2 regions of the Aeromicrobium marinum DSM 15272 genome follow, and region 2 is predicted to be linked to the other one. Evidence: predicted binding sites of a transcription regulator. Region 2 holds the regulator's gene; the other holds the start of a gene.
What was found. Region 2 encodes HrcA, which represses chaperone genes, less so after heat shock. Its sites were predicted from a motif close to TTGGCACTCGNNNNNNNCGAGTGCCAA; they were not measured.
Positions count from the first base shown of each region.

Region 1: the regulator HrcA is predicted to act here: its motif matches at 13,811-13,837, upstream of groL (chaperonin GroEL).

Region 1 is NZ_CM001024.1:197,521-213,341, forward strand. Features, by position in the region: gene HMPREF0063_RS01100 (dihydropteroate synthase) at 1-12, opposite strand, end outside; gene HMPREF0063_RS01105 (dihydrofolate reductase family protein) at 9-761, opposite strand; gene HMPREF0063_RS01110 (AI-2E family transporter) at 770-1,918, opposite strand; gene HMPREF0063_RS01115 (uracil-DNA glycosylase) at 1,928-2,626, opposite strand; gene HMPREF0063_RS01120 (MFS transporter) at 2,666-3,883, shown strand; gene HMPREF0063_RS01125 (GNAT family N-acetyltransferase) at 3,902-4,489, opposite strand; gene HMPREF0063_RS01130 (alpha,alpha-trehalose-phosphate synthase (UDP-forming)) at 4,509-5,936, opposite strand; gene HMPREF0063_RS01135 (DUF3263 domain-containing protein) at 6,021-6,317, shown strand; gene HMPREF0063_RS01140 (LytR C-terminal domain-containing protein) at 6,331-6,864, shown strand; gene otsB (trehalose-phosphatase) at 6,861-7,658, shown strand; gene HMPREF0063_RS01150 (hypothetical protein) at 7,648-8,097, shown strand; SAM riboswitch class I at 8,157-8,264, shown strand; gene thrC (threonine synthase) at 8,275-9,546, shown strand; gene HMPREF0063_RS01160 (MoaD/ThiS family protein) at 9,572-9,847, shown strand; gene HMPREF0063_RS01165 (hypothetical protein) at 9,935-11,752, shown strand; gene HMPREF0063_RS01170 (hypothetical protein) at 11,749-11,955, shown strand; gene HMPREF0063_RS15500 (hypothetical protein) at 11,952-12,377, shown strand; gene HMPREF0063_RS01180 (hypothetical protein) at 12,374-13,630, shown strand; gene groL (chaperonin GroEL) at 13,960-15,591, shown strand; gene HMPREF0063_RS01190 (MmcQ/YjbR family DNA-binding protein) at 15,687-15,821, shown strand, end outside.
Region 2 is NZ_CM001024.1:1,676,856-1,692,676, reverse strand. Features, by position in the region: gene leuS (leucine--tRNA ligase) at 1-488, shown strand, start outside; gene HMPREF0063_RS08640 (DegV family protein) at 715-1,593, shown strand; gene HMPREF0063_RS08635 (ComEA family DNA-binding protein) at 1,702-2,439, shown strand; gene HMPREF0063_RS08630 (ComEC/Rec2 family competence protein) at 2,436-4,676, shown strand; gene holA (DNA polymerase III subunit delta) at 4,686-5,669, shown strand; gene rpsT (30S ribosomal protein S20) at 5,742-5,999, opposite strand; gene HMPREF0063_RS08615 (hypothetical protein) at 6,144-6,482, shown strand; gene lepA (translation elongation factor 4) at 6,476-8,329, shown strand; gene HMPREF0063_RS08605 (MOSC domain-containing protein) at 8,336-8,965, shown strand; gene HMPREF0063_RS08600 (AMP-dependent synthetase/ligase) at 9,035-10,870, shown strand; gene hemW (radical SAM family heme chaperone HemW) at 10,874-12,082, shown strand; gene HMPREF0063_RS08590 (DUF3097 domain-containing protein) at 12,160-12,996, opposite strand; gene HMPREF0063_RS08585 (MBL fold metallo-hydrolase) at 12,989-13,414, opposite strand; gene hrcA (heat-inducible transcriptional repressor HrcA) at 13,475-14,485, shown strand; gene dnaJ (molecular chaperone DnaJ) at 14,522-15,694, shown strand; gene HMPREF0063_RS08570 (HIT domain-containing protein) at 15,684-15,821, shown strand, end outside.

The DNA of each region.
Region 1 (15,821 bases), 1.5 Mb from region 2:
CAAGGAGATCACGTCAGGTCCTTGGTGTATCGAGCCATCAGGGTGCCGTCGCTCTCGAGGAGGTGGACGAGCCGGAACCGGGCCGGGACCGCCATCGTCTCGGTCACGGAGGACTGGCTGGTGCCGACGAACAGGGGCGAGACGGTGATGTCGGCCTCGTCGACGAGGCCCGCCACCATGAGCTCGCGCAGCAGGCTGGGCCCGCCCTCGCAGACGATGCGTCGCAGGCCCCGCTCGACCAGCGCGCCGATGATCGTGGCGGGCGCGAGATCGGGGAGCAGGACCAGGTCGGCGTGCGTGCGAGCGGTGGCGATCCGTCCCGGATCGGCGTCATCGCGGCTCAGGACCACCGGGCGATGGGTGGATCCGGCCCACACCGGCAGGTCCCACGGGAGGTCGAGCGACCCGCTGAGCACGGCCAGGGTGGGTGCGCTCCGCTGGCCCGCCTCGTGGCGCTGCTGGGCGTCGGAGGCCCGGGCCGTCATCGGCGAGTAGCGCTCGCCGCGCAGGGTCCCCGCTCCGATCAGGACCACGTCGGCGTGGCGGCGCACGGCGACCAGCACGTCCCTGTCCTCCGGCGACGAGATGGACCCGCTGAGTCCGTCGGGTCCGGCCGCTGCGCCGTCGAGGGTGGTCACCATCATGGCTCGGACCCAGACGAGATCCGCGGGCCAGACGGGCCACGGGTAGAGGTCTTCGAGCTGGGCCGGTCCCACCGGCGTGCCGGGGGAGCCCGGCAGCACCTGCCGGATCGATGTCATCGTCGGGTTCAGTCCTCGGGTGGTGGGGGCGAGGCGGCGTGCGCGTCCTCCGGCGGGGCCTCGGGGGAGACCGAGAGGTCGATCTGCTCGTTGACGTACCGCAGCACCGTCGCGACGGTGGCGACGACCGGCACGGCCAGGAACGCGCCGGTGATCCCGAAGAGCGAGCCGCCCGCCAGCACCGCCAGCAGGATGACCGCGGCGTGCAGGTTCATCGTCTTGCCCTGCAGCCACGGCGACAGCAGGTTGCCCTCGAGCTGCTGGACCCCGACGAACACCAGCAGGATGACCAGTGCGTCCTGCGGGGACCCGGTCACCAGCGTCACCAGCACGGCGAGCGCCCCGGTGACGAAGGCGCCGATGATCGGGATGAAGCTGCCGAAGAAGGTCACGACGGCCAGCGGCACGGCCAGCGGCACCCCGACGATCGCCAAGGCGATGCCGATGATGGTGGCGCTGATGAGCGCCACGATGCTCTGCGTGCGGATGAACCCGCCGAGGGTCTCCCACGAGCGGCCGAGGACCTCGGTCAGGTGGTGGCCGGCGCGGCGTCCGCCGAGCGACGCCACCCAGGGGAGGAAGCGGTGACCGTCCTTGATGAACAGGAAGGTCAGGATCAGGATGACCACCAGGTTCAGGACCACCGAGGTGGCCGTGCTGATGGTCGAGAAGATGCCGGCGCTGATGGCCGCGGCGCTGTCCTGGATGCGGTCCTGCAGGGCCCCGACGGCGCGGGTGATCTGGGCGTCGGACAGCTGCATGGGCCCGTCGATCAACCAGTCCCGCACCTTCTGGAGTCCGCGGGACGCCTGGTCGGCGATGTCGGGGGCCTGACCGGCCACCTGCGGGGTGAGGATGGCGACCAGGGTCGTGATCAGCCCGAGGAAGCCGATCATGACCAGGCCGGCGGCCGCGACCGACGGCAGACCCTTGGAGCGCAGCCAGGTGACGGGCGGGGCCAGCACGGTGGAGACGATGATCGCGAGCGCGACCGGGTACCAGACCATCCAGGTCTGACCGAGGACCCACCCGACGACCACGGCGGCCAGGGCGATGGTGACGATGCGGATCGACCAGCGTTGCATGCCGTCGAACCCGTGGTCGATCACCGCGGCGCGGTCCATCACGCGCGGCTGCTCGGGGTCCGGTCGGTTCACCGCACCAGCCTAGCCATCCGTCGGCAGCCCGCCCGTCGGCAGACGCCAGTCGACCGGCGCGGCTCCCTTCTGCGCCAGCAGGTCGTTGGCGCGGCTGAAGGGCCGTGATCCGAAGAACCCGCGTGACGCCGACAGCGGGCTCGGGTGGGCCGAGGCGATCTGCGGGGTGTCGCCGAGCAGCGGGGACAGGGCCTGCGCGTCGCGTCCCCACAGGATCGCGACCAGTGGACCGCCCCGGGCGACCAGGGCACGGATCGCCTGCTCGGTGACCCGCTCCCATCCCTTGCCGCGGTGGCTGGCCGGGTTGCCCGGCCGCACGGTCAGCACCCGGTTGAGCAGCAGCACCCCCTGGTCGGCCCAGGCCGACAGGTCCCCGTGCGGCGGAGCGGGGATCCCGAGGTCCGCGGTCAGCTCGGTGTAGATGTTGGTCAGGCTGCGCGGCAGCGGTCGGACGTCGGGCGCGACCGAGAACGACAGCCCGACCGGGTGCCCCGGGGTCGGGTAGGGGTCCTGTCCGGTGATCAGGACGCGGACGTCGGCGAGCGGCCGTTCGAAGGCGCGCAGCACGTGCGGCCCCGCCGGCAGGTAGCTGCGCCCGGCTGCGATCTCGGAGCGGAGGTAGTCGCCCACGGCGGCGATCTCGCCCGCGACCGGCGCCAGCGCCTCGGCCCAGTCCGGCGCCACGAGGTCGGACAGGTCACGGCTCATCCCGCGAGCCTAACGGCGGTCGGTAGGGTGGCTCCCGCTGTGTCAGCCATCGCCGCCTACCGCGCGCTCCTGCGGATCGTCGGGCCCGCCTACGTCGTCGTAGCCTTCCTCGGGCGGATCCCGCTCGCCATGAGCCAGCTGGGCGTCCTCGTCCTGGTCAGCACCGAGACCGGTCGCTACGGGGTCGGCGGAGCCGCCGCCGGCATCCTGGCCGTGGCCAACGCGATCGGTTCGCCCTTGGCCGGCGCGCTCGCGGACCGGGTCGGGCAGCGGCCGGTCGTCCTCGTGCAGTCGCTCGTGGGTGCGGTCGGGCTGGTCGCGGTCGTGCTCGTGACCGGTGCCGGAGCGGCCCACGGGATCATCTTCCTCGCGGCCGGGATCACCGGCTTCGCGATGCCGCAGGTCGGTCCGTTGGCCCGGGTCCGGTGGCGCCCGATCACGTCCGACCGGGGGGACCAGCGCCGCCTCGTCGACGCGGCCTTCTCCTACGAGGGGGCCGCCGACGAGGCCTCGTTCGTGCTCGGTCCGGCACTGATCGGGGTGCTGGCGATCGTGGCCGAGCCGGCCGGGGCGCTGGTGGCGGCGGCCGTCCTGCTCGCGGTGTTCGGCACCTGGTTCGCCGTCCACCCCACGTCAGCGCTGGTCGCGAAGCGGGCCGCCACCGACGTGGTCGGCGGATCCACGCTCTGGACGGTGTCGTTCGTCGTGCTGGTGTTCGCGCAGCTGTGCATCGGGGCGATCTTCGGCAGTGTCCAGACCGGCACCACCGTCCTGGCCGACGGGGTCGGGCAGGCCGGCGCGGCGGGGCTCATCCACGCCGTCCTCGGCATCGGCAGCGTGATCGCCGGTCTGGCCGTCACGGCCCTGCCCGAGCGGGTCCTCTACGCGACCCGGATGCTGGTGGCCGCCACCGGCCTGCTGGTGCTGTCGGCCCCCCTGCTGCTGGTCGACTCGATCCTCTCGCTCGTCGTGGTGATCGCCCTGCTGGGCTTCGCGGTGGCGCCCTACATGATCAGCAACTTCGCCCTGGCCGGGATCCTCGTCCCGCTGCACCGGGTCGGGACCGCCATGACGCTGCTGGCCGGCGCCACCGGCATCGGCTACGCGCTCGGCGCGTCCCTGGCCGGACGGCTGGCGGACGACAGCGGTCACCGACCGGCGTTCGCCGTCACCGTCGCGGCCGCCGGGGTCGCCCTCGTGCTCGCCCTCGCGGCCAACCGCACGCTGCGCGAGGCCCGGCCCGTCGCCCACGCCTGACCCGGCGGGGCGGCCTCGTCAGGCCAGGCGCGCCTCGAGCGACCTGCGGACGCCCGGCCACTCGTCGTCGGTCATCGCGTACACGACGGTGTCGCGCCACGACCCGTCGAGCCGGCGGCGGTGCTTGCGCAGCAGGCCTTCGCGCACCGCCCCGAGCCGCTCGATGGCGGCCTGAGACCGCAGGTTGCGCACGTCGGTGTGCCACACCACCCGGACGCACCCCATCTGGTCGAAGGCGCGGGTCAGCAGCAGGAGCTTCGCCTCGGTGTTGACCGGCGTGCGCCACACCCGCCGGGCGAGCCAGGTGTGGCCGATCGCCACGGTGCGCTGGGTCCGGTCGACCTCGTAGTACGTCGTCACGCCGACCGCTCGTCCGGAGCCGACCTCGACCTGCGCCCAGGGCTGCAGGTCGTCGCGGCCGAGCAGCGCCCCGACGAGGTCCTCGGCCTCACGGGCGCTGCGGGGCCTCGACACGGTGAGGTGCTCGAAGACGTCGTCGGAGTCGGCAGCCACCAGCAGGTCGGCGGCGTGGTCGCGGCGCAGCGGCTCGAGCCGGACGTGGGCACCGGTCATCGTCCCGGCGCCCTCCCACGGGTCGGTCTCCACGGCGACTGGGTCCCGTCCGTCAGACCGGACGGGTGGTCTTGTGATGGGTCTCGGGGTCGGCGCGCAGGTCGGCCAGGAAGTCGTTGGCCCACTGGTCGATGTCGTTCTCCATGACCTGCTTGCGCAGGCCCTTCATCCGGCGCGAGTTCTCCTTGCGGGTCGCCCGCATGGCCTCCAGCAGGCGCGCCTTCATCCCGTTGATGTCGTACGGGTTCACGAGGTAGGCCTGCTTGAGCTCGCCGGCCGCACCGGCGAACTCGCTGAGCACCAGGGCGCCCCGGTCGTCCCACCGGCAGGCGATGTACTCCTTGGCCACGAGGTTCATGCCGTCGCGCAGCGGCGTGACGACCATGACGTCGGCGGCCCGGTACAGCGCCGCCATCTCCTCGCGGGGGTAGGAGGCGTGCAGGTAGGTGATGGGCTGCTGGCCGATGCGCCCGACGTCACCGTTGATGCGGCCGACCAGACGGTCGATGTCGTCGCGCAGCAGCCGGTACTGGTCGACCCGCTCACGCGACGGCGTCGCCACCTGCACGAACACCGCGTCGTCGACGTGGACGGCGCCGTCGGTGATCAGCTCGCCGAACGCGCGGATCCGCTGCCGCAGCCCCTTGGTGTAGTCGAGCCGGTCGATGCCCAGCACGATCGTGTCGGGGCTGCCGAGGCTCTCGCGGATCTCGGCGGCCCGCGCGATCACCTCGGGCGTGCGGGCGAGCTCCTCGAACCCCTTGGCGTCGATCGAGATCGGGTAGGCGCGGGCATGCACCACGCGGCCGTCGGGCAGGTACACGGCGTCACGGTGGGTCTTGTGCCCGACCCGTTGGCGCACCAGCCGGATGAAGTTCTGGGCGGCGCCCGGCAGCTGGAACCCGACCAGGTCGGCGCCCAGCAGACCCTCGAGGATCTCGCGGCGCCACGGCAGCTGCTGGAACAGCTCGGTCGGAGGGAACGGGATGTGCAGGAAGAACCCGATCCGTACGTCGGGCCGCAGCTCGCGCAGCATCGCGGGCACCAGCTGCAGCTGGTAGTCCTGGATCCAGACGACGGCGTCCTGCGCCGCGATCTGGGCAGCCCGCTCGGCGAAGCGGCGGTTCACCGCGACGTAGGAGTCCCACCACTCGCGATGGAACTCCGGGGGAGCGATCACGTCGTGGTACAGCGGCCAGAGCGTGCCGTTGGAGAAGCCCTCGTAGTACTCGACGACCTCGGTCTCGCTGAGCGGGACCGGCACGAGGTCGAGGCCGGCGTGGGTGAACGGTTCCATCTGCTCGTCGGGCGCACCGTGCCAGCCCAACCAGGCGCCACCCTTGCGCCGCATGACGGGCTCGAGGGCGGTGACGAGACCGCCGGGGGAGGTGCGCCACAGGGTCTCGCCCCCGGGTCCGACCACCCGGTCGACGGGCAGGCGGTTCGCGATCACCACGAACTCAGCCGATCCGATCCCCATGGCGTCACCCTAGCCCGACGCCACGGCCCCGGCGCACCCGCAGAACGAATGACAACGCTGTCATTCGTGCCCTAGACTGCCCGCATGAGCGCTGCCCCGAACCAGCACGACGCGACCACCTCGGTCGCGGAGACCCTGAGCGACCGCGACCGCGAGATCCTTGCGCTCGAGCGGCTCTGGTGGCAGTACGCGGGCGCCAAGGAGCAGGCCATCCGCGACAAGTTCGACATGTCGGCCACCCGGTACTACCAGGTGCTCAACGCCCTGATCGACCGCGAGGACGCCCTGGCCTTCGATCCCCTGCTCGTCAAGCGTCTGCGCCGACTCCGCGCGCAGCGTGCCCGCACCCGGTCCGCGCGCCGCCTGGGCATCGACGTCTGACCTGAGGCTCCGCGTGGATCACCGCCGCACGATCAGCCGCAAGGCGTTCGTGCCTCCCGTGTGGCTGCTGGTCGTCACCGTGACGGCCCTGGTCGCCGGCGTCGCGGGACTCGGTTGGCTGGGCTACGACCGCTACCTCGCCGACGACACCACGGTCGTCGCCGCCGATCCCGCGCCCACGCCGACCCCCGACGCGGACCCCGCCCCCGCGCCGACCGCGGAGGTCACCCCCACACCCACCCCGACCCCGTCGCCGGAGCCCGAGCTGCGCGAGGCCGGGGTCTCGGTGCTCAACAACACCGCGGTCGCCGGCCTGGCCGCGACCTTCGCCGACGGGGTCGAGGAGGTGGGCTGGCCCGATGTCACGGTCGGCAACTGGCGCGGGGCCATCCCCGAGAACACCGTGTACTTCGCACCGGGCCTGCGGGACCAGGCCGACCTGCTCGCCGCCGACCTCGGGATCACGCGGATCCTGCCGATCGTCGCGACCATGCGCACGGACCGGTTGACGGTCATCCTCGCCGAACCGACATCATCGGTGCCATGACCTCTCGCGCCACCCTGCGCGACGCGGTGGTGGCCGACCCCGGTGGCACCCTGCTCGCGCTCGACTTCGACGGCACCCTCGCGCCGATCGTCGACGACCCCGCACAGGCGCACGTCCACCCGGCGGCCGCCGAGGCACTGTCCCGACTCGGTGGCCGGCTCGGCACGGTGGCCGTCATCACCGGCCGTCCCGTGCTCCAGGCGTTGGAGCTCGGCGGCTTCCGCGGTCGGGCCGGGCTCGAGGACCTGGTGATCTGTGGTCAGTACGGCGCGGAGCGGTGGGACGCCGCGACGGGGGCCGTGTCGAGCCCGACGCGACCCGACGCGGTCGCGGCGCTGGCCGAGGCGCTGCCCGACTGGTTGGCGCGGCACGGCGCCCCCGGGGCCAGGATCGAGGACAAGCACCTCGCGGTCGCGGTGCACACCCGTGGGCTCGGCGACGGGGTCCTGGAGTCCATCGGCCGCCCCCTGGCGGACCTGGCGCGGGCGCACGGTCTGACCGTCGAGCCCGGCCGTCAGGTCGTCGAGCTGCGAGCGAGCGGGGTCACGAAGGGTGACGCCCTGCGCACGCTGGTGGGTGAGCGGTCGCCGCGGGTGGTGGTCTATGCGGGGGACGACCTCGGCGACGTACCGGCCTTCGACGCCGTCGACGACCTGCGCCGCGGCGGGACGACCGGGTTCACGGTGTGCTCGGCCTCGACGGAACAGACCGCACTGGTGCCGCGGGCCGACCTGGTGCTCGACGGCCCGGACGCCGTGGCCGCCTGGCTGGTCGAGCTCGCCGATGCGCTCTGAACCGGCGGCCGACGCCACCCGGTGGACCCGGGTCCGTGCGGTGGTCAATGCGGTGAACGGGTCGACCGCGCTGGGTCTGCTCGTCGCCCGGGCGGGCGGGGCGACCCCGCGGCGGCAGGGGCGCGGTGTGCTGCTGGCGACAGGTCACCGCTGGGGGTTCCCCCGGGCCGACGCCTTCACCGTCGGGAACGTCGTGATCAGTCGACGGGACGCCGCATGGTGGACCGGCCGCGAGACGTTGCTGCGGCACGAGGACCGGCACTGCACGCAGTACGCGTGGAGCCTCGGTCCGGTCATGCTGCCGCTGTACGGTGCTGCCGCCGCGGTCTCCTGGGTGCTGGCGGGCGACCACGCCTCGTACAACCCGTTCGAGCGGCTCGCCGGTCTGGACGACGGCGGCTACCGCGCTGCACGGCTGCGCCGCGCCCGACGTCGTTGAGGTCTGTCCGGGATATGGACGGATTGGACACATCGTGAGACCACTTCGTAGGCTGGTTCCACTCATCACGAGGGGTGGAGGGAACGGCCCGCTGATACCCCAGCAACCAGTCGGTCTTCGACCAGGTGCTACGTCCGTCCCGGAGTCCGCTCCGGGGAAGATGACCTGGAGGTATCCGTGAGCATCACCACCGAACCCCGTCCCGCCGTCGCCCTCCGCGAGGGAGCCTTCGGCCCCGCCCGCGAGCTGGTCTGTCGTGAGTGCGGGACCACGCGCCCCCTGGGACCGCACTACGCCTGCCACGAGTGCTTCGGCCCGCTGGAGATCGGTTACGACTTCGGCCCCGTCACCCGGGAGCAGATCGAGAGCGGGCCGGCCAACATCTGGCGCTACAAGGCGCTGCTGCCGGTGCCCGACGACATCGAGTCCAGCCCCAACCTCGAGCCGGGCTTCACCCGGCTGCTGCAGGCCCACAACCTCGGCCGCGAGCTCGGCATCGCGAACCTGTGGGTCAAGGACGACAGCACCAACCCCACCAACTCCTTCAAGGACCGCGTCGTCGCCTGCGCCCTGAGCGCGGCCCGCGAGTTCGGCAGCCGGGTGTTCGCCTGCCCGTCCACGGGCAACCTCGCCAACGCGGTCGCCGCGGCGGGCGCACGTGCCGGCATCCGCACGGTGGTGTTCATCCCCAGCGACCTCGAGACCCCCAAGCAGGTCAACTCGGCGGTGTTCACCGAGAACCTCGTCGCCGTCGACGGCACCTACGACGACGTCAACAAGCTCGCCAGCGAGATCGCCGGTGAGGAGGACGGTTGGGCGTTCGTCAACGTCAACGTGCGGCCGTTCTACGCCGAGGGGTCCAAGACGCTCGGCTACGAGATCGCCGAGCAGCTCGGGTGGCGCCTGCCCGACCAGATCGTCATCCCGGTGGCGTCGGGGTCGCAGCTGACCAAGGTGCACAAGGCCTTCCAGGAGCTGATCGCCCTGGGCCTGGTCGAGGACAAGCCGTACCGCGTGTTCGGCGCCCAGGCCGAGGGGTGCTCGCCGGTGGCCACGGCCTTCGCGGCCGGCGTCGACGCGATCCGCCCGGTCAAGCCCGACACCATCGCCAAGTCGCTCGCGATCGGCAACCCGGCCGACGGGGTGTACGTGCTCGACATCGCCCGGCAGACCGGGGGGACCGTCGAGCAGGTCAGCGACGACGAGATCCGCGCCGGGATCGTGCTGCTGGCCCGCACCGAGGGCATCTTCACCGAGACCGCCGGTGGCACGACCGTCGCGACGCTCAAGAAGCTGGTCGACACCGGCGTGCTCGACCCCGCGCTCGAGACCGTCGTCATCAACACCGGGCACGGACTCAAGACCCTCGACGCGGTCTCCGGCCGGGTCGGACCGGTCGCCACGATCGCGCCGACCTACGATGCGTTCGCCGCCTCCGGCATCGCCTGACCCGTCCCACCAGGAGCCCACGACCATGCCCGTATCCGTCCGCATCCCCACGATCCTGCGCAGCTACACCGGTGACCAGTCCCAGGTGACGGCCGACGGCGAGACCCTCGCCGAGGTCCTCGACTCCCTGGAGGCCGACTTCCCCGGGATCCGCTCGCGGGTGGTGGACGAGGCCGGCGCCCTGCGCCGGTTCGTCAACATCTACGTGGCCGAGGAGGACGTCCGGTTCGCGTCGGGCCTCGACACCCCCACCCCCGAGGGCACCCAGATCTCGATCATCCCGGCCGTCGCCGGGGGCTGACCTGCAGGTTTCCGGGTGATCAGCGTCATGTGACGAACGTGTGACGCGACACTTGTCATGACACATGGCCGTTGGCATACTCCGGGAATGCTCATCGAAGCCAGCACCACCACTCCCGTCGGCGGGGCCGCCCTCGACCAGGTCCTGTGGCTGTCCGTCGTGGCCGGCGCCGTGTCGCTCGTGCTGCTGTTCATCGCCTGGCAGCACCGCACGCACCGCATCGAGTGGTTCCAGAGGTTCGGTGACTTCCTCCACGCCCGGATGGGCGAGCCCGGCTGGGCCGCGATCCCGGTGTTCTTCGTGGCGAGCTCGCTGATCGTCGCGCTGCTCGGGTTCCTGTGGGACGTCAGTCTGCACGCCGGCCGGGGCCGGGACGAGGGTCCGCTGGCCAACCCGGCCCACTACTTCATCCTCTACGGACTCTTCGCCCTGTTCATCGCCGGCATGAGCGCAGTGGTCTACTCCCGCGACGGGGTGAAGCCCGGCATCGCGTCGGTCAAGATCACCCGCCAGTGGTACGCCCCCGTGGCCGGCATCTACATCGCGGCCTGCGGCCTGTACGCCCTCATCGGCTTCCCCCTCGACGACGTGTGGCACCGACTCTTCGGCCAGGACGTCACGCTGTGGGGTCCGACGCACCTGATGCTCATCGGCGGCGCCGGCCTCTCGACGGCCGGCATCATCATCCTGCGCCGCGAGGCGGAGTTCTCGATGGACTACGAGGACCGCGGCGGACTCGCCCGGTTCCTCGTCTACGGGGCCGCCTTCGGTGGTCTGCTGATCGGCCTGTCGGTCTTCCAGGCCGAGTTCGACTTCGGCATCGCGCAGTTCCGCATGGTGTTCGCCCCCCTGATGATCGTCGCCGCAGCCGGCATCACCCTCGTCGCTGCCCGCCTGTTCGTCGGTCCCGGCGCCGCCCTGTTCGCGGCCGCCTTCTTCCTCGGCATGCGCGGGCTGGTCGCCTTCATCGTCGGCCCGGTGCTGGGGCAGGCCGACCACGTGTTCCCCCTCTACCTCGGCTGCGCCCTGCTCGTGGAGCTGCTCGCGCTGTCGAGGCTGCGCGAGAACAAGCTCGCCTTCGGTGCCGCGGCGGGTCTGCTGATCGGCACGGTCGGCCTGGCGATCGAGAAGGTGTGGAACGACCAGGTGTTCGACTTCCCGTGGACGTCGGACATCTACCTCGAGGGCCTGCTGATGGCGGTGCCGGTGGCGATCGGTGCTGGCATGTGCGGAGCCTTGTTCGCGATGGGTCTGCTCGGCGAGCTGCCGAGCCGGGCGGTGTCCCGCACGGTCGTCACGCTGTCGGTGCTCGTGGTCTCCGGCGCCGTGGCCAACGGCCTGTACGCCACGGTGCCCGACGGTGCCACCGCGACGTTCACCACGACGCAGGTCGGCACGCCCGACGACCCGCAGATCCTCACCGAGGTGGTGCTGTCCGAGGGTCTCGTCGACGACAACCCGACGTGGGTCCAGATCACGGCGTGGCAGGGCGGCGGCGAGGGGATCGTCACCGACAACCTGCGTCGCAGCGCCCCCGACACCTACGAGTCGACCCGGCCCGTCCCGATCGGCGGCACCTGGAAGACCCTGCTGCGGGTGCAGGACGGCCGCACGCTCACCGCGGCCCCGATCTACCTCTCCCCGGACGAGGCGATCGGTGCCGAGGAGCTGCCCGTCGAGGCCACGATGACGCGTGAGTTCATCCCCGAGATCGAGATCCTGCAGCGCGAGCGCGACTTCGACGCCCCGGCGTGGCTCTGGGGTCTGGCGAACTTCGTGGTGCTGCTGTGCAGCCTCGCCGTGATCACCGGTGTCTGCGTGTCGGTCGCCCGCGTCTCGGGTCGCATCGCCGCTCTGGAGAAGCAGCGTGACGCGGCCGCCGATCGGGACCCCGTGACCGGATGACCGAAGTCCTGGCCGCGGTCCAGGACGCGGTGTGGCAGGCGCACCACCCCCTGCTGCTGGCGATCCCGGCCTTCGTGCCGGCGATCGTCATCGCCGGGGTCGTCGTGTACGTCGCCCGCAAGGACCGCCGCGAGGAACGTGAGGAGCGCGAGCTGCTGGAGCGCGCGCTCGACGACCTGCCCGAGGACCTGGAGGACCCGTGACCCGCACCCTGACGATCGCTGCCGCCACCGCCGCCTGCCTCGCCGTGCTCGCCGGGTGCGGCAGTGACGAGGAGCCACCGCCGTCCGCGGCCCCCACCTCGGCGGCCCCGACCACGGCCGCCCCCGAGGCGCCGGTCGAGGAGGTCGACGAGGGCGTGGTCGTCGAGATCACGTACACCGCCGACGGTGTCTCGCCCCGCGGCGACCGGGTCGACGTCGTGGTCGGTGAACCGGTCACGTTGCGCGTCACCAACCCCGGAGGGTTGACCGACGAGCTGCACGTGCACACCGAGCCCGATGCGTCGTTCGCGATCACCCCCACCACCGACGAGGACTTCGTCGTCACGGTCGACCGGCCCGGCCAGGTCGCCGTGGAGTCGCACGACCTCGGCGTCACGATCGTCCAGCTCGTCGCCCGATGATCCTGCCGCTCCACGGTCTGGGGGGCGCCACGGATCTTCCGATCCCCTTCACCGCCGCGGTCATCGGTGCGTCGTGGGCCCTGGCGATCTCGTTCGGTGTGCTGGCCCTGGCGTGGAAGCGGCCGTTGCTGCAGAGCGACCTGCCGGCCGCCGAGCCGCCGCCGCGCCGTCGCTGGTCGGCTGCGCTCGGCCTCGTGCTCACGGGCTGGCTGCTGCTGGCGCTCTACGCCGGTCCGGCCGACGCGAGCAACGGTGCCCTCGGCGGGGTCTACGTGCTGGTGTGGGTCGGGCTGGTGCCGTTGGCCCTGCTGTTCGGGCACGTGTGGCGCGACCTGTCGCCGTGGCGCACCGCCCAGGCGGCCGTCGGCCGGTTGACCGGACGTCCCGACGGCTGGCTGCCCTGGCCGGCCGGCTGGGGCTACTGGCCGGCGGTGGTGGGGCTGTTCGCCTTCGTCTGGCTCGAGCTCGCCTCCCCGGACCCCGGCAGCGTCGTCGCGATGCGCTGGTGGGTCGGCGTGTACGTCGTGGTGATGCTGGTCGGCGGCACCGCGTTCGGCCCGCGCTGGTTCGACCGGGCCGACCCGTTCGACGTGTACAGCGCGGTGGTCGCCCGGCTCTCGCCCTTCGTCCGTGACGGCCGGTTCGCGCTCCACAACCCCTTGCGGAGCCTGCCGCAGGTGCCCGTCGACCACGGCCTGGTCGCCGTGCTGGGCGTGCTGCTCGGGTCGACGGCGTTCGACAGCTTCGCCGCGTCACCGTTCTGGCAGCGCCGTGACGTGGGGGACGTCGGGCAGACGATCGTCCTGCTGGGGTTCTGCGCCGTGGCCGGCCTGCTGTTCACCGGCGCCGCGCGGGCCACCGGGGGTCTGGACCGCGACCGTCGTCGTGAGCTGCCCGGCCTGCTGGCGCACTCCCTGGTCCCGATCGTGGTGGGCTACGTCTTCGCCCACTACGTCACGTACCTGGTGGAGAAGGGGCAGGAGACCCTGATCGCGCTCGGCGATCCGCTCGGGCGTGGCTGGACACCGTTCGGGGACCTCGAGCCGTCCTACGTGCTGTCGTCGGACCCCGAGCTGCTCGCCTCGCTCAAGGTCACGTTCGTGGTGGTGGGGCACGTGCTGGCCGTCGTCGCGGCCCACGACAAGGCGCTCGAGCTGCTGCCGCGCAGCCACCGGCTCACCGGTCAGCTCGCGATGCTGGTGCTGATGATCGCCTTCACGTTCACCGGGCTGTTCCTGCTGTTCAACGTCTGACCGCCCGCGCCGAGCGGTAGGTGAGCAACCGAATCCGTGGCCCGGCGGTAGGAGGGGCACCGAATGGGGCCGCGATTCGGTTCGCCACCTACCGCCGCTGGGGGGAAGGGTTGGTCACCCACCGCCGGTTCCTCGGGCCGGGGCCTTTGCACTCGAGGGGGTCGAGTGCTAATTTCGGGGTTGGCACTCGTATGCTGAGAGTGCCAATCAGTTCATCGGTCGGAACGGTGAGGTTGTCGCCGCGGCGAGAAGGGTTCGCCGACCGGAGCAGCCGTCCGTCGCGGGCGCCGCCCGACCACCCATTCGACGCACACGCGGAGAGACCACACATGGCCAAGACCATTGCATTCAACGAAGAGGCCCGTCGCGGCCTCGAGCGCGGCATGAACCAGCTCGCCGACGCCGTCAAGGTGACGCTCGGCCCGAAGGGCCGCAACGTCGTGCTGGAGAAGAAGTGGGGTGCCCCCACGATCACCAACGACGGCGTGTCCATCGCCAAGGAGATCGAGCTCGAGGACCCCTACGAGAAGATCGGCGCCGAGCTCGTCAAGGAGGTCGCCAAGAAGACCGACGACGTCGCGGGCGACGGCACCACCACCGCCACCGTGCTGGCCCAGGCGCTCGTGCGTGAGGGTCTGCGCAACGTCGCCGCCGGCGCCAACCCGATCGCCCTCAAGAAGGGCATCGAGGCGGCCGTCGAGGCGATCAGCAGCCAGCTGCTGAGCCTGGCCAAGGACATCGAGACCAAGGAGCAGATCGCGGCCACCGCCTCGATCTCCGCCGCCGACACCACCGTCGGCGACATCATCGCCGAGGCGCTCGACAAGGTCGGCAAGGAAGGCGTCATCACGGTCGAGGAGTCCAACACCTTCGGGCTGGACCTCGAGCTGACCGAGGGCATGCGCTTCGACAAGGGTCACCTGTCGGGCTATTTCGTCACCGACCCCGAGCGCCAGGAGACCGTGCTGGAGGACCCGTACCTCCTCATCGTCAACTCCAAGATCACCAGCGTGAAGGACCTCGTCCCCGTGCTGGAGAAGGTCATGCAGTCCGGCAAGCCGCTGGTCATCATCGCCGAGGACGTCGAGGGCGAGGCGCTGGCCACCCTGATCGTCAACAAGATGCGTGGCACCTTCAAGTCGGTCGCCATCAAGGCCCCCGGCTTCGGTGACCGCCGCAAGGCGATCCTCGCCGACATCGCCATCCTCACCGGTGGAGAGGTCATCAGCGAGGAGGTCGGTCTGAAGCTCGAGAACGCCGATCTCACCCTGCTGGGCACCGCCCGCAAGGTCGTCACCACCAAGGATGAGACCACCATCGTCGAGGGTGGCGGTGACGAGTCGCAGATCGCCGGTCGGGTCAGCCAGATCAAGGCCGAGATCGAGAACAGCGACTCCGACTACGACCGCGAGAAGCTGCAGGAGCGGCTGGCCAAGCTGGCCGGCGGCGTCGCCGTCATCAAGGTCGGCGCAGCCACCGAGGTCGAGCTCAAGGAGCGCAAGCACCGCATCGAGGACGCCGTCCGCAACGCGAAGGCTGCCGTCGAGGAGGGTGTGGTCGCCGGTGGCGGCGTCGCCCTCGTCCAGGCCACCAAGCTGGCGTTCGAGAAGCTCGAGCTCGTCGGCGACGAGGCCACGGGCGCGAACATCGTGCGCGTCGCCGCGTCGGCCCCGCTCAAGCAGATCGCCGTCAACGCCGGTCTCGAGGGTGGTGTCGTGGCCGAGAAGGTCGCCAACCTCGAGCCGGGTCACGGCCTCAACGCCGCGACCGGCGAGTACGTCGACCTGATCGCCGCGGGCATCATCGATCCCGCCAAGGTCACCCGGTCGGCCCTGCAGAACGCCGCGTCGATCGCCGCGCTGTTCCTCACCACGGAGGCCGTCGTGGCCGACAAGCCCGAGCCGGCCCCGGCCGGTGGCGGCGCGCCCGACATGGGCGACATGGGCGGCATGGGCTTCTGAGCCCCGCCCGACCCGCCTGACGAGGGCCCCGACCGCACGGCGGTCGGGGCCCTCGTGCGTGACGGGTGTCGGTGCCGTGTGGCACCTTCGATCCCATGGCCGACCGCCCCGACGTCCCGACCGCTCTGCTCGAGCGGCTCCGGCCGCTCCTCGCAGGCCTGCCGGAGCTGCACGAGGAGTCGGCGTGGACCGGGATCCGGTGGCGGGTCGGCCAGGCCACCGTCGCGCAC
Region 2 (15,821 bases):
CGGTCGTCACGGACACCGACACCGATCCCGCGACGATGCGGGTCGTCCACCGCACGATCGACGGGGTCGCGGCCGACATGGAGGCCCTGCGCTTCAACACCGCGATCGCCAAGCTCATCGAGCTGACGAACCACCTCACCAAGGTCGGCGGCGCGACCCGGGGTGCCGTGGAGCCCCTGGTGCTGATGCTGGCGCCGTTCGCCCCCCACCTCGCCGAGGAGCTGTGGGCGCGACTCGGGCACCACGACTCGCTCACCCGGGAGCCGTACCCGGTGGCCGACCCCGCCCTGCTGGTCGAGGACACCGTGACCTGCGTCGTGCAGGTCCGGGGCAAGGTGCGGGCCACGCTCGACGTCGCGCCCGACGCCGGCGACGACGAGCTGACCGCGCTGGCGCTCGCCGAACCGAACGTGCAACGGGCGATCGACGGCCAGGAGATCCGGCGGATCATCGTCCGCGCGCCGAAGCTGGTGAACGTGGTCGTCTAGGGGGCGCGACTCGCAGGCTCGCCGCACCACCGGCTCGTTCCTCGCCGGTGCTCAGGCTCGCCGCACCACCGGCTCGTTCCTCGCCGGTGCCGGGCTTCGCCCGGGCCCCTGCCTCGCTGCGCTCGGCCCATGGTCGCGTCGGCGTGGTCGCGTGGGCTGTGCACGCTCGGCCCGTGGTCGGGTTCGGTGGATCAGGTGCGTCGTGCTCGCTCGCTAGACTCCTCGCATGGCCGGGCGACGACGTACCCAGAAGTCCTCCGCGTTCCCCGGGGGAGTCGCGGTGGTCACCGACTCCACAGCGTCACTGTCGGCCGAGGACGCCCGGCGCGAGGGCATCGTGGTGGTGCCGCTGCGCGTCATCGTGGGTGCCAACACCTTCACCGAGGGTCACGACGTCTCCGCCGACGTCATCGCCGCAGCCCTGAAGGACTTCCTGCCGGTCAGCACGTCCCGGCCGAACCCCGAAGAGTTCGGCGAGGTGTACCGGCGGCTCGCCGACGACGGTGCGACGTCGATCGTCTCGGTGCACCTGTCCAGCCGGATGTCCGGCACGCTGGACTCCGCCGTGCTGGCCGCCAAGGATGCCCCCGTGCCGGTCACGGTGGTCGACTCCCGCCAGGTCGGACTGGCGACGGGATTCGCGGCTGGCCGCGCGGCCCGCGCCCGGGGTGAGGGAGTCACGCCCGAGGAAGTCGCCGAGGTCGCCCGGGCCGCCGGCGCGGCCTCGACCGCGCTCATCTACGTCGACACCCTCGACTACCTGCGCCGGGGCGGCCGCGTCGGCGCCGCTGCAGCGCTGCTCGGATCGGCGTTGGCCGTCAAGCCGCTGCTGACGATCTCCGACGGACTCGTGGTGCCGCTGGAGAAGGTGCGCACCAGCACGCGAGCGATGGCCCGCATGGAGGTGCTCGCCACCGAGGCAGCGGGCGACGGTCCCGCCGACATCGGTGTCCAGCACCTCGCCAACCCCCAGGTGGCCGAGGCCTTCGCGGCGCGTCTGGCCACATCGCTCGGGCGTGAGTCGGTGCCCGTCGACGAGGTGGGTGCCGTCATCGGGGCGCACGTCGGCCCGGGCACGGTCGCCGTCACCGTCACTCCGCACTGACCCGCTGAAGTTCGGGCCGTTGTCCTCAGGAGCGACCGCCCGCCAGACTGTCCACAGGCCGGCCGAGGGTCGTGGCCCCGAGCGTTGCGGAGGCCTAGCGTCGACCGCGTGTTCAGCGAACCGGAGGAGACCCGAGCCGAGGTGGCGCGGCGCCGGTTGGCCCGGCTCGCGGCGTCGTTCGACGCCCAGCTGCCGCCGCCGGACGACGAGGCGCCTGTGCACACCGACGAGCAGGTTCGCCGACGACTGACCGGCGGCCACGTCCGGGCGGTCGGGGTGCTGGCGACCGCGGCGGGCGTGCTGCTGGCGTGGCACCTGCTGGCCGGGCGCCCCAGCGAGGAACCGGCCGGGGGTCCGGTGGCGTTCGCGAGCTCGTCGGGCACGGTGGCCGAGTCCACCACCGCGGGCCCGACAGCTGCCGCGGGTCCCGACCTCGTCGTCGACGTGGTCGGCCGCGTCGCGCGGCCGGGCATCGTGACCCTGCCGCCGGGTTCCCGGGTCCACGAGGCGCTCGCTGCCGCCGGGGGAGTCGTCGGCGACGTCGACACCACCGCCCTGAACATGGCGCGGGTCCTGTCCGACGGCGAACAGCTGCTGGTCGGCATCGACCCGGTCGTGCCGGTGGTGCCCGGCGGAGGGCCTTCCGGCGCCACCGGTCCGGTGAACCTCAACACGGCCACGGCGGCCGACCTCGACGAGCTGCCCGGAGTCGGACCCGTCACGGCCGAGTCGATCCTCACGTGGCGTGCCGAGAACGGTCGGTTCACCTCCGTCGACGACCTGCTGGACGTCAGCGGCATCGGCGAGGCCACGCTCGACCGGCTCCGCGACCTCGTCACGGTGTGAGCACCGACCTGCGAGTGGTCGCGCCGGCCGTCGCCGGCTGGCTCACGGCGGCGCTGCTCGTCGGACCGGCAGGACCGTCCTCCCGCACGGCGGTGCTGGTCGCCGTCGTGGCGCTGCTCGTGGCGGGAGTGGCCGGTCGGCGCCCATGGCTCGTCCTGCTGTGCCTCGTGGTCACGGTGGTGGCCGCCTCGACCGGTTGGCGGTTGGCGACCGTCGAGTCCTCACCGGTCAGCGAGCTGGCATCGGAGGGCCGCGTCGTCACGGCCGAGGTGACGGTGCGACGCGACGCCCGGGTGTTCGAGGGCCAGGGTCGGCCGGGGGTGGTGGTGGGCCTGGTGGTCGATCGGGTGAGCGTCGACGGACGCACGATCGACGTCGACGGACGGGCGACCGGGTTCGGAGCCGGCGGCCCGGCAGGCCTCACAGCCGAGTCGTGGGTGGTCGGTCGGCGTGGTGTCGTCAGGGCCCGGCTTGCGCCGTCGGACTCGAGCGACGAGGTCGCCGTCCTGCGCGTCCTGCGGGCCGACGCCCCGCGGGACGCCCCCTGGTGGTGGGAGGGTTCCGAGCGGGTGCGCGAGGGGATCCGGCAGGGCATGTCGGCCGCCCCTGCCGGCCCTCGTGCGCTGGTGCCGGCGCTGGTCGACGGAGACGACTCGGCGGTGCCCGACGACCTCTCCGAGGACTTCCGGCGCAGCGGGCTCACCCACCTGCTGGCGGTCTCCGGCACCAACCTGACGATCGTGCTCGGTGCCGTGCTCGTGCTGGCCCGTCTGGCCGGTGTGCGGCGCCGGCTCCTGTGGCCGGTCGGCGTGCTCGCGATCGTCGGGTTCGTCTGTCTGGCCCGTCCCGACCCGAGCGTCGTCCGAGCGGCCGCGATGGGCGCCGTCGGGCTGGCCGCCCTCGGCTACGGCAGCCGAGGTGGCCTCCGCGCGCTCGGCTGGGCCGTGATCGCCCTGGTCTTCCTCGACCCCTGGTTGTCCCGTTCGGCCGGTTTCGTGCTGTCGGTCAGTGCGACCGCCGGGATCCTGGTGCTCGGACCGTCGCTGACGACGCGGCTCGCTGCCTGGCTGCCACGCTGGCTCGCGGTGGCCGTCGCCGTCCCGACCGCCGCCCAGCTGGCCGTGACGCCCGCACTGGCCCAGCTGACCGGCGAGGTGTCCCTGGTCGCCGTGGCGGCCAACCTCGTCGCCGGGCCCTTCGTCGCGCCGACCACCGTCCTCGGCCTCCTCGCCGGCCTGGTGGCCGTGGTGTCGGTTCCTGTCGGCTCGGCCATCGGGTGGGCGGCCGCGGCCCCGGCGGCGGCCATCATCGGGGTCGGTCGCGCCGCATCGGCGCTCGACGGCGCCTCGGTCGCGTGGCCCGGCCCGTGGTGGACCCTGCTGCTCGTCACTCCGGTGGCGGGGGTGGCCCTGTGGTGGACGGCCCGACGCCCGGTGCTGCTGCTCGGCCTCGCCGGCGGGCTGGCCGTGGCCCTGTGGCGACCGCCCGACCCCGGCTGGCCGCCGCCCGGCTGGTCGGTCGTGAGCTGCGACGTCGGCCAGGGCGACGCCACCGTCGTCGCGACCGGACCGGGCGAGGCCGTCGTGATCGACACGGGCATGGAGGACCGGCCGGTCGACCGGTGCTTGAGCCGACTGGGTGTCGAGCGGGTCCGCGCCCTGGTGCTCACCCACGCCGACGCCGACCACGTCGACGGGTGGGCGGGGGTGACGACCGGCCGGCAGGTGGACCTGGTGCTGGTGGGCAGCTCCGGCGGGCCCGAGGTCCCTGGCGTCCCCCGGCGTCCGGTGGCGGCCGGGGACGCCTTCACCGTCGGTGGGGTGCACTTCCAGGTCCTGTGGCCCCGCCCCTCGACGACCGGCCGGCAGGTCGACGCCGACCGCAACGACGTCAGCGTCGTGCTGTCGGTGACGGTCGACGGCACCCGCTTCCTGCTGACCGGCGACGTCGGGCCCACGGCCCAGCGAGCGCTCCTGCGGTCCGGGGTCGACCTCGCCGCCGACGTGCTGAAGGTGCCGCACCACGGCTCGGCCGACCAGGACCCGGGATTCTTCCTCGCGACCGGCGCGCGGGTCGCCCTGTTCAGCGCCGGTCGCGACAACACCTACGGACACCCTGCCCCGGCCGCCGTCGACCTGGTGGACGACCACGGCATGTCGTGGTGGCGCACCGACCGTCAGGGCGACGTGGCCGTGGTGGTGCACGACGGCGAGCTGGGTGTCCGGGCCCGCGGCTAGGATCACGACGTGGCGACGGTCTTCGGCAAGGTGCTCCTCATCTCCGGCAATGCCGAGTTCCTCGCCGAACGCACCAGGCGCCGCGCCGTCGACACGATCCGTTCCCAGCAGGCCGACTGCGAGATCGCCGAGTCCTCGGCCGCGGGGCTCGGGCCGGGGGAGCTGGCCGGGCTCACCAGTCCGTCACTGTTCAGCTCCGCCAGCGCGTTGGTGCTCACCGACCTGCAGGACCTGCCCGAGCAGCCCCAGGCCGAGCTGTTGGCCTACGTGGCCGACCCGTCACCCGACATCGCGGTCGTCCTCGTCCACGGCGGCGGCGCCAAGGGGCGCGGTCTGCTCGACAAGCTCCGCAAGCACCCGGCCGTGACCGAGGTGAAGGTCGAGGCACCCAAGTACGAGCGCGACGTCGTCCGGTGGCTCCGCGAGGAGCTGCGGGCGCTCGGAGCGGTCATCGACGAGCAGGCGGCCACGGTCCTGGTCACCTCGGTCGGACAGGACCTGCGCTCCTTGGCGGGGGCCGCCGACCAGCTCATCGCCTCGGTGCCGCCGGGGTCGGAGATCTCCGAGGAGGTCGTGCGCCGGTACTTCGGGGGACGGGCCGAGGTCCGCGGCTACGAGGTCGCCGACGCCACGCTGGACGGGCGCATCGACATCGCCATCGAGCGGGCGCGATGGGCGGCCACGGCGAAGGTCGCGCCGGTGCTCATCACCTCGGCCATGGCCGCCGGGCTGCGTCAGCTCGTCAAGCTCGCGACGGCGCCACCGGGTCTGCGAGACGCCGAGCTGGCCGCGCACGTCGGTGCACCGCCGTTCAAGCTCCGTGCCCTGCGCGGACAGCTGCAGACCTGGGATCCTGACGGGCTGCGCCAGGCCCTCGACCACGTGGCGCAGGCCGACCTCGACGTCAAGGGCGCGTCGGCCGATCCGGCCTACGCGGTCGAACGGATGGTGCTGCGGATTGCCGCCCTGCGCCGGCGTCCGGCCCGGGGCTGACCGGCCGGCCGGGGGACGACGAAGGCGCCGCCCCCCTCGCGGGTGACGGCGCCTCGTGCGGTGCGGCGGTGCTCAGAGAGCGGCGGCCCGCTTGGCGATCGACGACTTGCGGTTGGCCGCCTGGTTCTTGTGGATGACGCCTTTGCTGGCGGCCTTGTCGAGCTTGCGCGTGGCCTCGGCGGCCAGGACCTTGGCGTCCTCGTTGCCGGCGTCGGCGGCCTCGGTGAAGCGACGGATCGACGTCTTGAGCGCCGAGCGGACCGACTTGTTGCGCTCACGGGCCGCCTCGTTCTGGCGGTTGCGCTTGATCTGCGACTTGATGTTCGCCACGGGGCGTACCTGCTTCTTTCGTCTGGTGACTCGTCTGATGGAACTGCTGGGGTGAAGAGAGTGGGCGTGCGCGGGCACGCGACCGCTCACGTTATCACCCGCGGCGGTGGCGCCTCAAATCGACAGGGCACCTAGAATCAGGCCGTGGCCACCTTCTACGACGTCCTCGTCATCGTGCACATCCTCTGCTGGTTGGGTGCGCTCGTGCCGTGGGTGATGCGCCTTCGCGCGCCGCGGGTCGCCCCCGGCATGTGGCACGCCATCGCCGCAGCCCTGGTCACCGGCCTTGCGCTCACCGGGATCGCCTCCGCCAGCGACGTCGTGGCCGACCCGAACAACGCCAAGGTCGCGGTCAAGCTCGTCATCGGCACGGCGGCGATGGTGCTCGCCATCCTCGAGCAGAACAAGCCCGCACCCAACCCGCGGGTCCACGTCGTCGCCGGACTGGTCGTCGTCAACGTCGCGATCGCCCTGCTGTGGTGAACCGGAGCGCACCGGCGCCGGGATCGACCGACCCGTCGATCATCCGCAACTTCTGCATCATCGCGCACATCGACCACGGCAAGTCGACGCTGGCCGACCGGATGCTGCAGCACACCGGGGTGGTCGACGGTCGCGACATGAAGGCGCAGTACCTCGACCGCATGGACATCGAGCGTGAGCGCGGCATCACGATCAAGAGCCAGGCCGTGCGGATGCCGTTCACCAAGTCCAGCGGCGACGACGCCGGCACCGTGTACGTCCTGAACATGATCGACACCCCCGGTCACGTGGACTTCACCTACGAGGTCAGCAGGAGCCTGGAGGCGTGCGAGGGCGCGGTGCTGCTCGTCGACGCCGCGCAGGGCATCGAGGCGCAGACCCTCGCCAACCTGTACCTGGCGATCGACGCGGACCTCGACATCATCCCGGTGCTCAACAAGATCGACCTGCCCGGCGCGCAGCCGGAGAAGTACGCGGCCGAGATCGCCGGCATCATCGGCGGCGACCCCGACGACGTGCTCCGCGTCTCGGCCAAGACCGGCCAGGGCGTCGAGGAGCTGCTCAACCTCATCGTCGACGAGGTCCCGCCACCGAAGGGCGACCCCGATGCCCCGGCCCGCGCCCTGATCTTCGACTCCGTCTACGACACCTACCGGGGCGTCGTGACCTACGTGCGGGTGGTCGACGGTTCGCTCAGCCACCGCGACCGCATCAAGATGATGTCCACCGGGGCGGTGCACGAGATGCTCGAGGTCGGCGTCATCTCGCCCGAACCGGTCAAGTCCGCCGAGATCGGCGTCGGTGAGGTCGGCTACCTCATCACGGGCGTCAAGGAGGTCCGCCAGTCACGGGTCGGCGACACGGTGACCTCCGCGGTGCGGGGCGCGTCCGAGCCGCTCGGCGGGTACAAGAACCCCAACCCGATGGTGTTCTCGGGCCTCTACCCGATGGACGGCGACGACTACCCGACGTTGCGCGACGCCCTGGAGAAGCTGCAGCTGAACGACGCCGCGCTGGTCTACGAGCCGGAGTCCTCCGGTGCCCTCGGCTTCGGCTTCCGCATCGGCTTCCTCGGCCTGCTGCACCTGGAGATCGTCCGCGAGCGGCTCGAGCGCGAGTTCAACCTGTCGCTCATCTCCACCGCTCCGAACGTGGTCTACCGGGTCCGGATGGAGGACGGCTCGGAGGAGGTCGTCACCAACCCCTCGGAGTACCCCGGGGGCAAGATCGACCAGGTCTTCGAGCCGGTCGTGCGGGCGACGGTCCTGAGTCCCACCGACTACATCGGCACCATCATGGAGCTGTGCCAGGCCCGGCGCGGCCAGCTGATCGGCATGGACTACCTGTCGGAGGACCGGGTCGAGATCAAGTACACGCTGCCCATGGGCGAGATCATGTTCGACTTCTTCGACGCGCTGAAGAGTCGCACCAAGGGGTACGCCTCCCTGGACTACGAGCCCACCGGCGAGCAGGCGTCGGACCTCGTGAAGGTCGACGTGCTCCTGCAGGGTGAGGTGGTCGACGCGTTCAGCGCCATCGTCCACCGCGACAACGCCTACGCCTACGGCGTCTCGCTGGCGTCCAAGCTCAAGGAGCTCATCCCGCGGCAGCAGTTCGAGGTCCCCATCCAGGCCGCCATCGGTGCCCGGGTGATCGCCCGCGAGAACATCCGCGCGATCCGCAAGGACGTGCTCGCCAAGTGCTACGGCGGTGACATCAGCCGCAAGCGCAAGCTGCTGGAGAAGCAGAAGGAGGGCAAGAAGCGGATGAAGATGGTCGGTCGGGTCGAGGTGCCGCAGGAGGCCTTCATCGCGGCGCTGTCGACCGGCGAGACCGCCAAGAACTGACGCCTCGTGCCCGCATCCCTGGAGTCGGTCAACACCGGCGTCGTGCGACCCGTGCCGTGGGGGACCCTGCGCCGCTCCGGCATCGACAAGCGTCCGGTGGCCGGTCCGGTCCTGGTCGGCGAGACGGGCCTGGACGGCGACGGCATCGCCGACACCCAGCACCACGGCGGGCGTGACCAGGCGGTGTACGCCTACGCCCGTGAGGACCTCGACGACTGGGGGCGGGAGCTCGGTCGGCAGCTGCCCGCGGGGACGTTCGGCGAGAACCTGACCACTTTGGGTCTGGACGTCCAGGGCGCCCGACTGGGGGAGTGCTGGACCATCGGCGACGTCGTCCTGCAGGTCAGCGGGGTCCGCATCCCGTGCAGCGTGTTCCAGGGGTTCCTCGACGAACCCCGGTGGGTCCGGCGGTTCACCGAGCGAGGGGTCCCGGGCGCCTACCTGCGGGTGCTCCAGGGTGGCCGGATCTCGGCCGGCGACCGGGTCGACGTCACCTCCCGGCCGGCCCACGAGCTCACGGTCGGCCATGCCTTCCGCGCCCTCACCACCGAGCGTGGGCTGCTGCCCGGACTGGCCGAGGAGCCCGCGATCTCCGGAGCGATCCGTCGCGCGGTCGATGCGCGACGCAACGACTGATCGGTCGTCCGAGGGGTACGTTAGGGTGTTCTGCACCACATACCCCCCGTACGTTTTGGTGAGGATTTCATGACGGTCAACGTCCACACGCCCGAGCAGATCGAGCTCGTCCGCAACCGCGCCCGCAGCATCGGCGAGATGTTCTTCAACCGGGTCAAGGAGACTCCCCACCGGGAGGCCTTCCGCTACCCGGACGCCGACGAGAACTGGCACTCCCTGACGTGGGCCGAGACCGGTGACCACGTCACCCGTCTGGCTGCCGGCCTGGTGTCGCTGGGCATCGGTGCCGAGGAGCGCGTCGCCATCGCGTCGGGCACCCGCTACGAGTGGATCTTCGCCGACCTGGCCATCAACGCCGCCGGTGGCGCCACCACCACGGTCTACCCCACCACCGTGGCCGGCGACGTCGCCTACATCCTGGCCGACTCCGGCAGCAAGATCGTGTTCGCCGAGGACGACGAGCAGATCGCCAAGCTGGTCGAGCAGAAGGCCGAGCTGCCCGCGGTCGAGAAGGTCGTCACCTTCGACGGCGCCACCGACGGTGACTGGATCATCGGCCTCGACGACCTCGAGAAGCTCGGCGAGGCCTACCTGAGCGAGCACCCCGACATCGTCACCGAGCGGGTCGCGGCCACCGAGCCGAGCTCCCTGGCCACCCTCATCTACACCTCCGGCACCACCGGCCGTCCCAAGGGCGTCCGGCTGAGCCACGACGGGTGGACCTTCGAGGGCGCGTCGGTCGCGTCGCAGGGCATCCTCAGCGTCGAGGACCTGGAGTTCCGCTGGCTGCCGATGGCCCACTCGTTCGGCAAGGTGCTGCTCTGCACCCAGCTGCAGATCGGTTTCGCCGCCGCGATCGACGGTCGCGTCCCCCGGATCGTCGACAACCTCGCCGTCGTGAAGCCGACGTTCATGGGTGCTGCCCCGCGCATCTTCGAGAAGGCCTACGGCCGGGTCGTCGGCATGATGGAGGAGGAGGGCGGGGTCAAGCTCAAGCTCTTCCGCTGGGCCGAGAAGGTCGGCCTCGAGCACTCGCGTCTCGTCCGGGCCGGCAAGCCGGTCCCGAAGGCCCTGGCGATCCAGCACGGCATCGCCGACAAGCTGGTGTTCAGCAAGGTGCGCGACCGTTTCGGCGGTCGGGTCCGGTTCTTCATCTCCGGAGCGGCCGCGCTGTCGTCCGACGTCGCGGAGTGGTTCCACGCCGCGGGCGTCCTGATCCTCGAGGGCTACGGCCTCACCGAGACGTCAGCCGGTGCGTTCGTCAACCATCCCGACCGCTTCAAGCTCGGCACCGTCGGACACCCGTTCCCCGACGTCGAGGTCAAGATCGCGGGCGACGGCGAGATCCTGATCAAGGGCCCCAACGTCATGCTCGGGTACCACAACCTCGAGGCCGCCAGTGCGTCCGCGCTCGTCGACGGCGGGTGGCTCGCCACCGGCGACATCGGCGAGATCGACGCCGAGGGCTTCCTGCGGATCACCGACCGCAAGAAGGACCTGTTCAAGACCTCCGGCGGCAAGTACGTCGCCCCGTCGCACGTCGAGGGCGTCTTCAAGGGCGTGTGCCCGTTGGCCAGCCAGATGATCGTCCACGGCAACGACCGCAACTTCTGCTCGGCGCTCATCACGCTGGACCCCGACGCCGTCGCCATGTGGGCCGAGAGCCACGGCAAGTCCGGCCAGTCCTACACCGACATCGTCCTGTCGCCGGAGATGGAGAAGGTCGTCGACGGGTACGTCAAGGAGCTCAACTCCAAGCTCAACCAGTGGGAGACCATCAAGAAGTGGGCCATCCTGCCGAACGACCTCTCGGTCGAGGGCGGCGAGATCACCCCCAGCCTGAAGGTCAAGCGCAAGGTCGTCGAGGAGAAGTACGCCGACATCCTGAACGGCTTCTACGCTTAGGGCGTGAACCTTGACGAACGGCCGCCCACCCGACCCGGTGGGCGGCCGTCCGTCGTCGTGGGGCCGTCGGTAGCCGCCTTCGGCGTCGCGGAGCCTTCGGTAGCCGCCTTCGGCGTCTACGTCCACATCCCGTTCTGCACGGTCCGGTGCGGGTACTGCGACTTCAACACCTACACGGCCGACGAGCTGGGCGAGGGGGCGACGCGCGCGTCCTACGCCGACACCGCGATCGCCGAGATCCGCCGGGCCGCCGCCACCACCGGACCGCGGGAGATCAGCACCGTCTTCTTCGGTGGTGGAACGCCGACCCAGCTGCCGGCCGCCGACCTGGTCCGAGTCCTGCGGGCGATCGACGAGGCCTGGGGACTGGCCGACGACGTGGAGGTCACCACGGAGGCCAACCCCGACTCGGTCGACCCGCAGGCGTTGCAGACGCTGCGCGCCGGCGGGTTCAACCGCATCTCGTTCGGGGTCCAGTCCGCCGTCCCGCACGTGCTGGCGGTCCTGGACCGGACCCACGACCCCGCCCGTGTGCCCGACGCGGTGCGGTGGGCCAGGGCAGCGGGGTTCGAGCAGGTGAGCGTCGACCTCATCTACGGCAGCCCGACGGAGTCGGTCGACGACTGGCGACGCACCCTCGACCACGCCGTCGACCTGGCCCCCGACCACGTCAGCGCCTATGCGCTGATCGTCGAACGGGGCACGGCCTTCGCCCGGCGGGTCGCGCGGGGCGAGCTGGTCATGCCCGACGACGACGAGACGGCCGACAAGTACCTGCTGGCCGACGACGTGCTCGGTGCAGCAGGCCTGTCGTGGTACGAGCTGTCGAACTGGGCCCTCGACGACGCTGCCCGCTGCCGTCACAACGAGCTGTACTGGAACGGGGGCGAGTGGTGGGGCATCGGTCCCGGTGCGCACTCCTTCCTGCAGGGGAGGCGGTGGTGGAACGTCAAGCACCCCGCGGCCTACGCCCAACGGCTGGCGGCAGGGGAGACGGTCGAGGCGGGATCGGAGGCGATCGACGCCGACACGGCTCGCCTCGAGGACGTCATGCTCCGGATGCGGCTGCGTGAGGGCATCGCAGCCGACGGTCTGATCGGCGTCGACCAGCTGGTCCGGGACGACCTGCTGGAGCGACAGGGTGACCGCGTCACCCTGACGCTGACGGGCCGACTGCTCGCCGACCACGTCATCCGCACCGTCACCGCCTGACCCCCACCCAGATGTGCTCCCGAATCAACCGTTTCATGTCCGAAAACGGTTGATTCGGGAGCACATCTGGGTGGGGGTCAGGTGGGGGGAGCGGTGACGAAGTCGATGAGCTCCTCGACCCGGCCCAGGAACGACGGCTCGAGGTCGGTCCAGGAGTCGACCTGACGCAGGATCTGCTGCCACGCCCGGGCGATGTCGGCCTGCTCGGCGTGCGGCCACCCGAGGGCGGCACAGATGCCCTTCTTCCACTCCACCGAGCGGGGCACCTCCGGCCACTGCCGAAGACCGAGCCGGTCCGGCTTGACCGCCTGCCAGACGTCGACGTACGGGTGACCGACGACCAGCACGTGGGGGACACCCCGCAGGCCCGCGGCGATCCGGGACTCCTTCGAGCCGGGTACGAGGTGGTCGACCAGCACGCCCAGTCGGCGCCGGGCGGTGGGGGCGAAGGTCGAGACCTCGGCGGCCAGGTCGTCGATGCCGCCGAGGAACTCCACCGCGACCCCCTCCAGCCGCAGGTCGTCGCCCCACACCTTCTCGACCAGCTCGGCGTCGTGGCGGCCCTCGACCCAGATGCGGCTCGGCAAGGCCACCCGGGCCCGTTCGCCGTGCACCGCGACGGAGCCGGACGCCGTGCGGGAGGGCCGGCGCTCGGTCTTCGCCGGCGGGCGCAGCGCGACCGGTCGGCCCTCCAGCAGGTAGCCCGGGCCCATGGGGAAGCTCCGGCGGGTGCTGCGGCGGTCCTCCAGCACCACCATGCCCATCTGCGGATCGATGCCGACGACCTCACCGCGGAATCCCGTGGTGGCGTCCTCGACCACCTGACCGAGCTCGACGACGACGTCGGTGGTGCGCCCGCGCGACGGTCGGCGCCAGTCCCCGGCGAGGACGTCGCCGCCGTAGCGGTCAGGCATGCAGCGCACCGAGGAGCAGCTGGTGGAAGTCGACCAGCTCGTCGCGGTCGACGGGACCTCCCGTGGCGAGCACCCGGGTGCCGGGGCCGACCATGCCGATCAGCAGGTCGACGGCCACCGGCCAGGTCGGGTCGATCCGCTCGGGCAGCTGGGGCAGGTACAGGTCGCCGACCAGCACCTGGTCGGCGTCGGGCACCACCACGACGAGCTCGCCGCCCACGGGCCCGTGCCCGAGGTGCACGACCTCCACGAACCGGTCGCCCAGGTCGACCGCCCAGACCGAGGCCATCGATCCGCCGCGGGACTCGTGGGCCACCCAGGTGCCGTCGTCGAGGGTGACGCGCCGCGGCCGGTAGGTGAGTCGACGTTCGGCGCCGTCGACCACGACGGTGTCGCCGACCCTCCGGATCTCCCTCACCTCGCTAGACTGGCACCCTGCCACCGCGAGTGCCAGACCGACGCGCCGAAGGGAGACCCGATGTCCGACGAACGCCGCCTCGACGTGCTGCGCGCGATCGTCGAGGACTACGTGGCCACCCAGGAGCCGGTCGGCTCCCGGGCGCTCGTCGAACGTCATCACCTGGGCGTCTCGTCGGCCACGATCCGCAACGACATGGCGGCCCTCGAGGACGACGGCTACATCACCCAGCCGCACACGAGCGCCGGCCGGATCCCCACCGACAAGGGCTACCGGATGTTCGTCGACCGGTTGGCCACCGTCAAGGCCCTGTCGCCCCCGGAACGCCGGGCCATCGAGCAGTTCCTGACCGGCGCGGTCGACGTCGACGACGTCGTCCAGCGCAGTGTCCGGGTGCTGGCCCAACTCACCAACCAGGTCGCCATCGTGCAGTACCCGACCCTCACCCGGTCGACGGTCCGTCACATCGAGTTCGTGAGCCTCGAGGGCACCCGGGTGCTCGTCGTCGTCATCACGAGCTCCGGCCGGGTCGAGCAGCGGGTGGTCGAGCTCGCCGAGCCGCTGACCGACCACCTGTTGGCCGACCTGCGCTCGCGGATCGTGGCGGCCACGGTCGGCCGGCGTCTGGCCGAGGCCTCGCTCCAGCTGGCCGACCTCATCGCGGAGTTCGAGCCCCGCGACCGACCCGTGGTCACCACGATCGTCACGACCCTGACCCACGTGTTCTCCAACGAGCGCAGCGACGAGCGCATCATGGTCGGCGGCACCGCCAACCTCGCGCGGTACGGTGCCGACTTCGACTCGTCGATCCGCCCCGTGCTCGAGGCCATCGAGGAGCAGGTGGTCCTGCTGAAGCTGCTCGGCGAGGCCAGCAGCGGCCTGACCGTCCGCATCGGTGGCGAGACCGGCCACGAGGGACTCAGCGGCACCGCGCTCGTGGCCTCGACCTATGGTGGAGAGACCTCGCTGGCGACCCTCGGCACCGTCGGTCCCACGCGCATGGACTACCCCGGCACCATGGCGGCGGTCGCCGCCGTGGCCCGCTACGTCGGCCGCATGCTCGACGACTGACCCGTCCCACCCCCGACCCCAGGACCCGACCCGCACATGGCACAGGACTACTACGCGACACTCGGTGTCGAACGCACCGCCGCCGCCGACGAGATCAAGAAGGCCTACCGCCGGCTGGCTCGTCAGCTGCACCCCGACGTCAACGACGCGCCCGACGCCGCCGACCGCTTCAAGGAGGTCACCACGGCGTACGAGGTGCTGTCCGACCCCGCCAAGCGCCAACTGTTCGACCGTGGAGGCGACCCCATGGGCGGGGCCCGCGGGGGAGCCGGCTTCGGCCAGGGGTTCAGCTTCGACGACATCATGGATGCCTTCTTCGGCCAGAACGGCGGCGGTGGTCGTCAGCAGCGGTCGCGCGTTCAGCGCGGCCAGGACGCCCTGCTGAGGCTCGACGTCGACCTCGCCGAGGCGGTCTTCGGCGTGACCCACGACATCAAGGTCGACACGGCCGTCGTGTGCGAGCGGTGCGACGGCTCCGGGGCGTCGGAGGGTTCCGCGCCGGTGACCTGCACGACCTGCCGCGGCCAAGGCGCCGTGCAGCACGTGCAGCGCTCCCTGCTGGGCGACATCCGCACCTCGCGGCCGTGCCCGACCTGTCACGGCTACGGATCGGTCATCCCCGAGCCCTGCCCGGAGTGCGACGGCGAGGGGCGGGTGCGGTCGCGCCGGTCCCTGACGCTGGACATCCCTGCCGGCGTCGACCACGGCACCCGCATCCAGCTGGCGGGGGAGGGCGAGGTGGGGCCCGGGGGCGGACCGCCCGGTGACCTCTACATCGAGATCAACGTGGCGCGCCACCCGGTGTACTCGCGCAAGGGCGACCACCTCATGTGCCACGTCACCATCCCGATGACCGCCGCTGCGCTGGGCACCACCCTGGACCTGCCGACCCTGCGCGCCGACCTGGCCGGCCACGAGGGCTCCGACACGTTGTCGGTCGACATCGAACCCGGCGTGCAGTCGGGACAGGTCGTGACCGTCAGGGGCGAGGGCGTGCCGCGACTGCGGGGCGTCGGCCAGGGCGACCTGCAGGTCACGGTGGTGGTCGAGACGCCGTCCAAGCTCGACGGCGACCAGCGTGAGCTGATCCACCAGCTCGCGGCCCTGCGGGGTGAGCAGCGCCCCGAGGCGCGGCTGGGCACCACCCATCGCAGCGTCTTCGGGCGCATGAAGGACGCGTTCCGGGCGGGGGTCAACGATGAGCGGTGACTGCCTGTTCTGCCGGATCGTCGCCGGTGACGTGCCGGCCGACGTCGTGGCCGAGACCGAGCACAGCGTGGCCTTCCGCGACATCGACCCGCAGGCGCCGACCCACGTGCTGGTGATCCCACGGCGG